DNA from 4 places in the Leclercia sp. GHBNCSD genome. Region 4 is predicted to be linked to each of the others. Evidence: predicted binding sites of a transcription regulator. Region 4 holds the regulator's gene; each other region holds the start of a gene.
The links. Region 4 encodes CRP, which controls carbon source genes, mostly activating them, when cyclic AMP is high. Its sites were predicted from a motif close to ATGTGANNNNNNTCACAT; they were not measured.

Region 1 (2,194 bases), 1.1 Mb from region 4:
ATCTGGTGGTCGTTGCCGCTCACCGTGGCGGTCTTCTTCGCCGCCCGCAAGCTGGCGGTGCGCCTGAAGTTTCCTCTTCTTAATCCCCTGCTGGTAGCGATGGTGGTGATCATCCCTTTCCTGCTGTTAACCGGCATCCCTTACGCTCACTATTTCCAGGGCAGCAAAGTTCTCAACGATCTGCTCCAGCCTGCGGTGGTCGCGCTGGCGTTTCCGCTTTATGAGCAACTGCACCAGATCCGCGCCCGCTGGAAATCGATTATTACCATCTGTCTCGCCGGGAGCGTGGTGGCGATGATCACCGGCACCTCGGTGGCGCTGCTGATGGGGGCGACACCCGAAATTGCCGCCTCCATTCTGCCCAAATCGGTGACCACGCCGATTGCAATGGCGGTGGGCGGCAGCCTCGGCGGCATTCCGGCGATCAGCGCCGTGTGCGTCATTTATGTCGGTATTCTGGGTGCGGTGTTAGGCCATACGCTGCTGAATGCCATGCGCATTCGCACCAAATCTGCCCGTGGGCTGGCGATGGGCACCGCCTCACACGCCCTCGGCACCGCCCGCTGTGCGGAGCTGGATTATCAGGAAGGTGCCTTCAGTTCGCTGGCGCTGGTGATCTGCGGGATTTTGACCTCGCTGATCGCCCCTTTCCTGTTCCCGATAATTCTGGCTGTGGTGGGCTAAAATTTGCGACGCGTCGCGCATTTTTAATCTGAGTTTCATAAGTTGCACACATAATGAGATCTAAGTCACATATAAAGCCCCAGCGGCTCCGTAAACTACCGATCCATTAACCTTTATGAGGCAACGCCATGCATCCACGTTTTCAATCAGCTTTTGCCGAGCTAGCAGAGAATTTGCAGTCAGCCCTGGCCCCGGTACTGGCGGATGCACACTTCCCCGCCCTGCTGACGGCTGAACAGGTCGCCGCACTGAAACGTGCCACGGATCTGGATGATGACGCGCTGGCCTTTGCGCTTCTGCCGCTGGCAGCGGCCTGCGCCCGCGCCGATCTTTCCCATTTCAACGTCGGCGCCATTGCCCGGGGCGTGAGTGGCACCTGGTACTTCGGCGGCAATATGGAGTTTCTCGGCGCTACCATGCAGCAGACCGTTCATGCGGAACAGAGCGCCATCAGTCACGCCTGGCTGCGCGGCGAACAAGCCCTGGAGGCGATCACCGTCAACTACACCCCATGCGGCCACTGCCGTCAGTTTATGAACGAACTCAACAGCGGATTAGCGCTGCGCATCAACCTGCCGGGCCGCGCCCAGCATACGCTGGCGGATTATCTGCCCGATGCCTTCGGACCGAAAGATCTAGAGATCAAATCACTGCTGATGGACGAGCAGGATCACGGTTATGCCGTGAGCGGAGATGAACTGACCCAGGCAGCTATCCTTGCCGCCAATAAAGCACACGCGCCATACAGCAACGCGCCGAGCGGCGTGGCGCTGGAGTGTCGTGACGGGCGAATCTTTACCGGCAGCTATGCCGAAAACGCCGCCTTTAACCCGACGCTGCCGCCGTTACAGGGTGCACTGAACCTGCTCAGCCTTAACGGTTATGACTACCCGGATATCCAGCGCGCCATTCTGGCGGAGAAAGCCGATGCACCGCTGATCCAGTGGGATGCCACTGCGGCCACGCTGCGGGCGCTGGGTTGTAGCAACATTGATCGTGTCCTGCTGGGCTAAGCGTATGATGCGGGCAGCCATGCCCGCACAACTGATGAAAATCCCCCCAATTAAATCGCCCTTTCTTGCGCTTACCAGACGGGTAAAGTAGCCTGAGTGAAATTTCACCTTTGGTAAGAGTCATCTGTATGTTAAAGCGCGTGTTTTACAGCCTGGTTGTCTTGATCGGCATCGTGCTGTTGACTGCGCTGGGCCTCGACCGCTGGATGAGCTGGAAAACGGCTCCTTATATCTTTGATGACCTTCAGGATCTGCCCTACCGGCAGGTCGGCGTGGTGCTGGGCACCGCCAAGTATTACCGCACCGGGGTGATCAACCAGTATTACCGTTACCGCATTCAGGGGGCGCTCAACGCCTATAACAGCGGCAAAGTGAATTATCTGCTGCTGAGCGGTGACAACGCGCTCCAGAGCTATAACGAGCCGGTCACCATGCGTAAGGATTTGATTGCCGCAGGGGTTGATCCGGCCGATATCGTGCTCGACTACGCCGGTTTC
Region 2 (2,194 bases), on a different contig from region 4:
CCGCCATCGCCACATCGCCTCCGGAGACATAGAGCGCCGCCGGGCGGCGGGTCTCCAGCGCATTACGCGTCAGCGCACCCAGAAAGGCGCTGATGGTCTCCCCCAGCGCCGCGCGGCTTAATCCGCGCTGCTGGCAGAGCGTCTCTATCTGATGCCGCGCCTGGGTGTCGGCGCAGGTATGCACCACGCAGTGCTGGCCTGCCGCAAGCGCCCGGGCGATCTGCTGCTGGTATCCCGCCATCGTCCCGTTAAACACATCATTGATATCAATTAATACCGTGCTGACATTGTGCTGCCCGCGCACGCGCTGGATCTGCTTTTGCGCAATTTCGCTCATCGAACCGATAACCGCCAGCAGCTGGCGCGGCGTGGCAAGACGGCGCGCCAGGGCATCGCACAGCCCGGCAGAGCCCACCAGCAGCGGCTTTTCATCGCAGGCAAACGCCGTGTTGATAATCTGATCCAGCTCCGCGTCGGTCTGCGCATCCACAATCACCAGACGCGCATCGCTCGTGAGCGCCGTGGCAAGTTCCGCCGGCGTGACCACCCTGCTTTTAAGCCGGGTTTGCTCCGCCAGCACCTTCGCTACCTGCGCGTGGCGCACCGGGGTTTTCGGGTCGCTGGCAAACTCGGTCTCCGTCACCGGCACGCCGTTCACCAGGCAGAGGCCCTCTTCGGTGGTGCGCCCGGCGGCCGGAAATGCCGGGGCGATAATCGCCTGGCCCTTACCGCTAAGCCTCAGCAGCGCTTCCACTTCAGCGCCCGGGTTGCCGCGAAGCGTTGAGTCAATTTTCTTAATCAGCCATTTGGCCGCGTGAACGTCGGTCGCATACCGCGTCAGTTTTTCAGCCGCCTCTGATGCCTTCATCGCCCGGCTATCGCTATTAATAACCAGCGCATCGGTGTCGTCGGTAAAAGGCGTCTGAAACGCCACGCTGACTTTTTTGCCGCTTAGCGCCAGGCTCACCCCCGCATCGTTGGCACCGGTAAAGTCGTCAGCGATCACCACGATCTCTCTGTTCAGGTTGTTCACGTTCATCCCCAAAGGTTCGTCGTTCCTGTTAATGATTATATTCAATCATGATTGATTATATGTGAGCAAGATCAAGTTATTAAGTTTGCGAATAAATTATAAATTTAGAGACACGATGACTGTGATTGCCTGTTTTGAGCGAAATCAATCACAGACACAGCAACAGGAGAGCAATGTGTTAACCATTAACAGTACGATAATCAGCGGTGCGGGTGCGATCCCGGCCCTCGCGCCCCTGCTGGCAGGCAAGTCGCGCCTTTTACTGGTCACCGACGGTAATATCGCCCGTCTGGAGGCCGCCCGAGCTATCCGCGCCCTGCTGGAAGCCGATAACCGCAGCGTCAGCGTGATTGAGCGCGTGCCGCCAGAGCCCACGCATCACGACGTTCACGCTCTGCTGGCTGACATCAACGATACCGCTTTTGATCTGGTGGTGGGCGTAGGCGGCGGCAGCGTACTGGATGTAGCGAAACTGCTCTCCGTGCTGTGCCATCCGGCCTCGCCGGGTCTGGATGCGCTGCTGGCGGGTGAAAAACCCAACACGCGCCTTGCATCGCTGCTGATCCCGGCCAGCGCCGGTACCGGCTCCGAAGCTACGCCGAACGCGATCCTCGCCATACCCGAGCAGAGCACCAAAATCGGCATCATCTCCCCGGTACTGCTGCCCGATTACGTGGCGCTGCTGCCGGAACTGACCACCAGCATGCCGCCGCACATCGCCTCCTCGACCGGGATCGACGCCCTGTGCCACCTGATCGAGTGCTTTACCGCCACCGTCGCGAACCCGGTGAGCGATAACGCAGCGCTGATAGGTCTGCGCAAGCTGGTCAATAACATCGAAACCGCCTGCGCCGAGCCGCACAACCTGGCGGCGAAGCTCGAAATGCTGTGGGCATCCTACTACGGCGGCGTGGCCATCGCCCATGCCGGAACCCATCTGGTGCATGCCCTTTCCTATCCGCTGGGCGGGAAATATCACCTGCCGCATGGGGTGGCGAACGCCATCCTGTTAGCGCCCTGCATGCGCGTGGTGCGCCCGGACGCGGTGGAAAAATTTGCCCAGGTGTGGGATCTGGTGCCTGGCGCCGATACCTCCCTGTCGGTGGAAGCGAAATCCCACGCGCTGGTGGAGTGGTTTGCTGCCCTGGTGCGCCGCCTCAA
Region 3 (2,194 bases), 190 kb from region 4:
CCTCCTTAATGAACTTCAGTTCATCGGCGCTTATGCCTGGATGGTCGGTCGGGTTATGAATAAACTTCGCCCACATGCCGGTCAGCACAAAGCCAATCACACCCATTACGGTAAAGACATGTTCCCAGCCCCAGGCGAAGGTCAGCCAGCCGAGCAGCGGGGAGAAGAGCGCCAGCGAGAAATATTGCGCGGCGTTAAAAATAGCTGATGCCGTACCGCGCTCTTTGGTCGGGAACCAGGCCGCCACGATACGGGCGTTAGCCGGGAAGGATGGCGCCTCGGAGAAGCCGAGCATAAAGCGCATAAAGAACATTGAAATGCCCGCCCACGCCAGCGGGAAAAGATCGACAAACCCCTGCAGGAAGGTGAACAGCGACCAGAAGAAGAGGCTGTAGGTATAGACCTTTTTCGAGCCGAATTTGTCCAGCAGCCAGCCGCCGGGGATCTGCATCAGCAGATAGGCCCAGCCGAAGGCGGAGAAGATGTAGCCCATCGACACGGCACTTAATTGCAGCTCTTTGGCGACTTCCGTTCCGGCAATAGAGAGCGTGGCGCGGTCAGCGTAATTGACAGCGGTAACAATAAAAATGATGAGTAATATTAAATAACGGGTGGGGAAACCCTTTTTAGTTTCAACGGTAGTATCCAGCAACATATTTATTTCCTCTGGTACATCAATGAAATTATTTTTATTGTTTTAAGAAAGAGGCAGTCCTGATTATTTTGCTCATTAGAGAGAGGTAATTACGGTTAATTAACCAAATCCATGAAAGCGTTAATGAGTATAATCAAGCGCCCACCACCACGCATTGTCGCATTGCTCAATTATCAACTTTATTGTGAATATTATTTTGAGCATATGCACAAACCCCTGGGCGCTGATGCACAGATTTCGCCATTGCTCCCCTTATGGGCAGGCCACCGTCATAAATGAGTGATCGCGATCACATTATTAATTCCCCATGCCTGACATTCTTTATTCCACTGAGCAGAGTCTTTATTTTTTATAACGAGAAAATATAGTTACTCTTTGATCAATTAATTATCCCCCACGCGCTGGAGAATACTGGACAATGGCCGACATCGAAATTCGTCAAACGTCGCCGACCGCGTTTTATATTAAGGTACATGAGACCGATAACGTGGCGATTATTGTTAACGATCAGGGGTTAAAAGCCGGAACGCGTTTCCCGGACGGACTTGAACTCATCGAGCATATTCCACAGGGCCATAAAGTGGCGCTGGTGGATATCCCGGCGCAGGGCGAAATCGTGCGTTATGGCGAAGTCATCGGCTACGCCGTGCGCGCCATCCCCCAGGGCAGCTGGATTGATGAGTCGCTGGTTGCCCTGCCGGAAGCCCCGCCGCTGCACACCCTGCCACTGGCAACCCGCGTACCGGAGCCGCTACCTGCGCTTGAAGGCTACACCTTTGAAGGTTATCGCAATGCGGACGGCAGCGTAGGCACCAAAAACCTGCTCGGCATCAGCACCAGCGTGCACTGCGTGGCGGGCGTGGTCGATTATGTAGTGAAGATCATCGAACGCGATCTGCTGCCAAAATACCCCAACGTCGACGGCGTGGTGGGTCTGAACCACCTTTACGGCTGCGGCGTGGCGATCAACGCTCCGGCGGCAATTGTCCCTATCCGCACCATCCACAATATCGCCCTGAACCCGAACTTCGGCGGCGAAGTGATGGTTATCGGCCTCGGCTGCGAGAAGCTGCAACCCGAAAAACTGCTCCAGGGCACCGAAGACGTGCAGGCGATCCCGGTGGATGACGCCAGCATCGTGCGTCTGCAGGATGAGCAGCATGTCGGCTTCCGGTCGATGGTGGATGACATTCTGCAGGTCGCTGAGCGCCATCTGGCAAAACTGAATCAGCGCCAGCGTGAAACCTGCCCGGCCTCTGAGCTGGTGGTGGGAATGCAGTGCGGCGGCAGCGATGCCTTCTCGGGCGTGACCGCCAACCCGGCAGTGGGCTATGCCTCGGATCTGCTGGTGCGCTGTGGCGCCACGGTAATGTTCTCCGAAGTGACCGAAGTGCGCGACGCGATCCATCTCCTGACGCCGCGCGCCATCAACGAAGAGGTGGGCAAACGCCTGCTGGAGGAGATGGCCTGGTACGATAACTATCTCGATATGGGCAAGACCGACCGCAGCGCCAACCCGTCACCGGGCAACAAGAAAGG
Region 4 (2,194 bases):
CCCGGCGTTTGATCCAGGACTTACGCCTCGATCACTTCATACGAATGGGTAATATTGACCGCTTTTTCCAGCATCAGCGCCACGGAGCAGTACTTCTCCGCAGAGAGATCCACCGCGCGGGAGACCGCAGCCTCTTTTAGCGCTTTGCCGGTTACCACGAAATGAAGGTTGATATGGGTAAAGAGACGCGGCGCTTCATCCCGGCGCTCTGAAGTCAGTTTCACTTCGCAATCGGTCACATCGTGACGCCCTTTTTGCAGAATCGAGACCACGTCGATAGCGCTGCATCCCCCTGCCGCCATCAGAACCACTTCCATCGGGCTGGGTGCTTTATCACCGGAGTTGCCATCCATCAGAATCTGGTGCCCCGAGGCGGACTCACCGAGGAACGTTAACCCTTCAACCCATTTCACACGTGCTTGCATTTTAACTCACTCCAGGCTTGCATTTTTTCTGTCAGATTACGCGCCAGTAACAATTCTGGCAAAGGAAGTCGACCTGCATCAAGCTGAAGCGAGACACCAGGAGACACGCGGCAAAACCTATGCTAAAACAGTCGTGATGCTACAGTAATACATTGACGTTGCACATGTATGCAGAGGACATCACACATTACAGGCTGCTAATTATTGTGACAGCCAGATCCCCAGGTAAGGGGAAGAATTCGATTGCAACCCCAGAGCGAAGGTAGAAAGCCTGACTCTGGAGACAGCTTATAACAGAGGATAACAGCGCATGGTGCTTGGCAAACCGCAAACAGACCCGACTCTCGAATGGTTCTTGTCTCATTGCCACATTCATAAGTACCCATCGAAGAGCACGCTGATTCACCAGGGTGAAAAAGCGGAAACGTTGTATTACATCGTCAAAGGCTCAGTGGCAGTGCTGATCAAAGATGAAGAAGGCAAAGAGATGATCCTCTCTTACCTGAATCAGGGAGACTTTATCGGTGAACTGGGCCTGTTTGAAGAAGGTCAGGAGCGTAGCGCCTGGGTCCGGGCAAAAACTGCGTGTGAAGTGGCTGAGATCTCTTATAAGAAATTCCGCCAGCTGATCCAGGTTAACCCGGATATCCTGATGCGCCTCTCTTCGCAGATGGCTCGCCGTCTGCAGGTCACCTCTGAGAAAGTGGGTAACCTCGCCTTCCTGGACGTGACGGGCCGTATCGCTCAGACGCTGCTGAACCTGGCGAAACAGCCAGACGCCATGACCCACCCGGACGGTATGCAAATTAAAATTACCCGTCAGGAGATCGGTCAGATCGTCGGTTGTTCCCGTGAGACAGTGGGTCGTATTCTGAAAATGCTGGAAGATCAGAACCTGATTTCCGCCCACGGTAAAACCATCGTGGTTTACGGAACACGTTAATTCCGCTAAGACGGCGTGGCATCGCATGATGACACGCCGTTTTTGTCTCTCTCACCCATGTGGCGCAGGCTCATTTATCACCCGGAAGTTAACTACGCACTACGGCAAACCCTGGTGCTGTGTCTCCCTGTGGCTGTGGGGTTAGTTCTCGGTTATCTGCAATACGGCCTTCTGTTTTCTCTTGTTCCCGCCTGCTGCAACATTGCGGGTCTCGACACGCCCCATAAACGCTTTTTTAAACGCCTGATAATTGGCGGCTGCCTGTTTGCCGGCTGTAGTCTGGCGGTACAATTGCTGCTGGCGCGTGATATTCCGCTGCCCCTCATTCTGACCGCACTGGCGATGACGTTAGGGGTCACGGCGGAGATCAGCGCCCTCCACGCCCGCCTGCTGCCCGCCTCGCTGATTGCGGCCATCTTTACCCTGAGCCTGGCGGGGAATTTACCGATCTGGGCGCCGCTGCTGATCTACGCCCTGGGGACACTCTGGTACGGGCTGTTTAACTGGTTCTGGTTCTGGCTGTGGCGGGAGCAGCCGCTGCGTGAATCCCTGAGCGTACTCTACCGCCAGCTGGCTGATTACTGTGAAGCCAAATATACCCTGCTGACCCAGCACACCGACCCGGAAAAATCGCTGCCGCCGCTGCTGGCGCGCCAGCAGAAGGTGGTGGACCTGATTAGTCAGTGTTACCAGCAACTGCATATGCTGGCGGCGAACAGGAATCATGAATACAAGCGGCTGCTGCGTATCTTCCAGGTGGGGCTGGATCTGCAGGAGCATATCTCCGTTAGCCTGCATCATCCGCAAGAGGTGCAAAAGCTGGTCG

Region 1: a site for CRP is predicted at 738-755, ahead of cdd (cytidine deaminase). Genes of this name have one in related genera too.
Region 2: a site for CRP is predicted at 1,093-1,110, ahead of ACT3IC_RS20825 (iron-containing alcohol dehydrogenase). Genes of this name have one in related genera too.
Region 3: a site for CRP is predicted at 933-950, ahead of garD (galactarate dehydratase). Genes of this name have one in related genera too.

Annotation. Positions count from the first base shown of each region.
Region 1 covers NZ_JBQVYO010000001.1:3,505,339-3,507,532, reverse strand. The annotation lists gene ACT3IC_RS16745 (CidB/LrgB family autolysis modulator) at 1-684, shown strand, start outside; gene cdd (cytidine deaminase) at 813-1,697, shown strand; gene sanA (outer membrane permeability protein SanA) at 1,826-2,194, shown strand, end outside.
Region 2 covers NZ_JBQVYO010000002.1:122,548-124,741, forward strand. The annotation lists gene dtnK (D-threonate kinase) at 1-1,039, opposite strand, end outside; gene ACT3IC_RS20825 (iron-containing alcohol dehydrogenase) at 1,209-2,194, shown strand, end outside.
Region 3 covers NZ_JBQVYO010000001.1:2,583,192-2,585,385, reverse strand. The annotation lists gene ACT3IC_RS12550 (MFS transporter) at 1-655, opposite strand, end outside; gene garD (galactarate dehydratase) at 1,074-2,194, shown strand, end outside.
Region 4 covers NZ_JBQVYO010000001.1:2,396,713-2,398,906, reverse strand. The annotation lists gene ACT3IC_RS11530 (OsmC family protein) at 21-425, opposite strand; gene crp (cAMP-activated global transcriptional regulator CRP) at 736-1,368, shown strand; gene ACT3IC_RS11520 (YccS/YhfK family putative transporter) at 1,426-2,194, shown strand, end outside.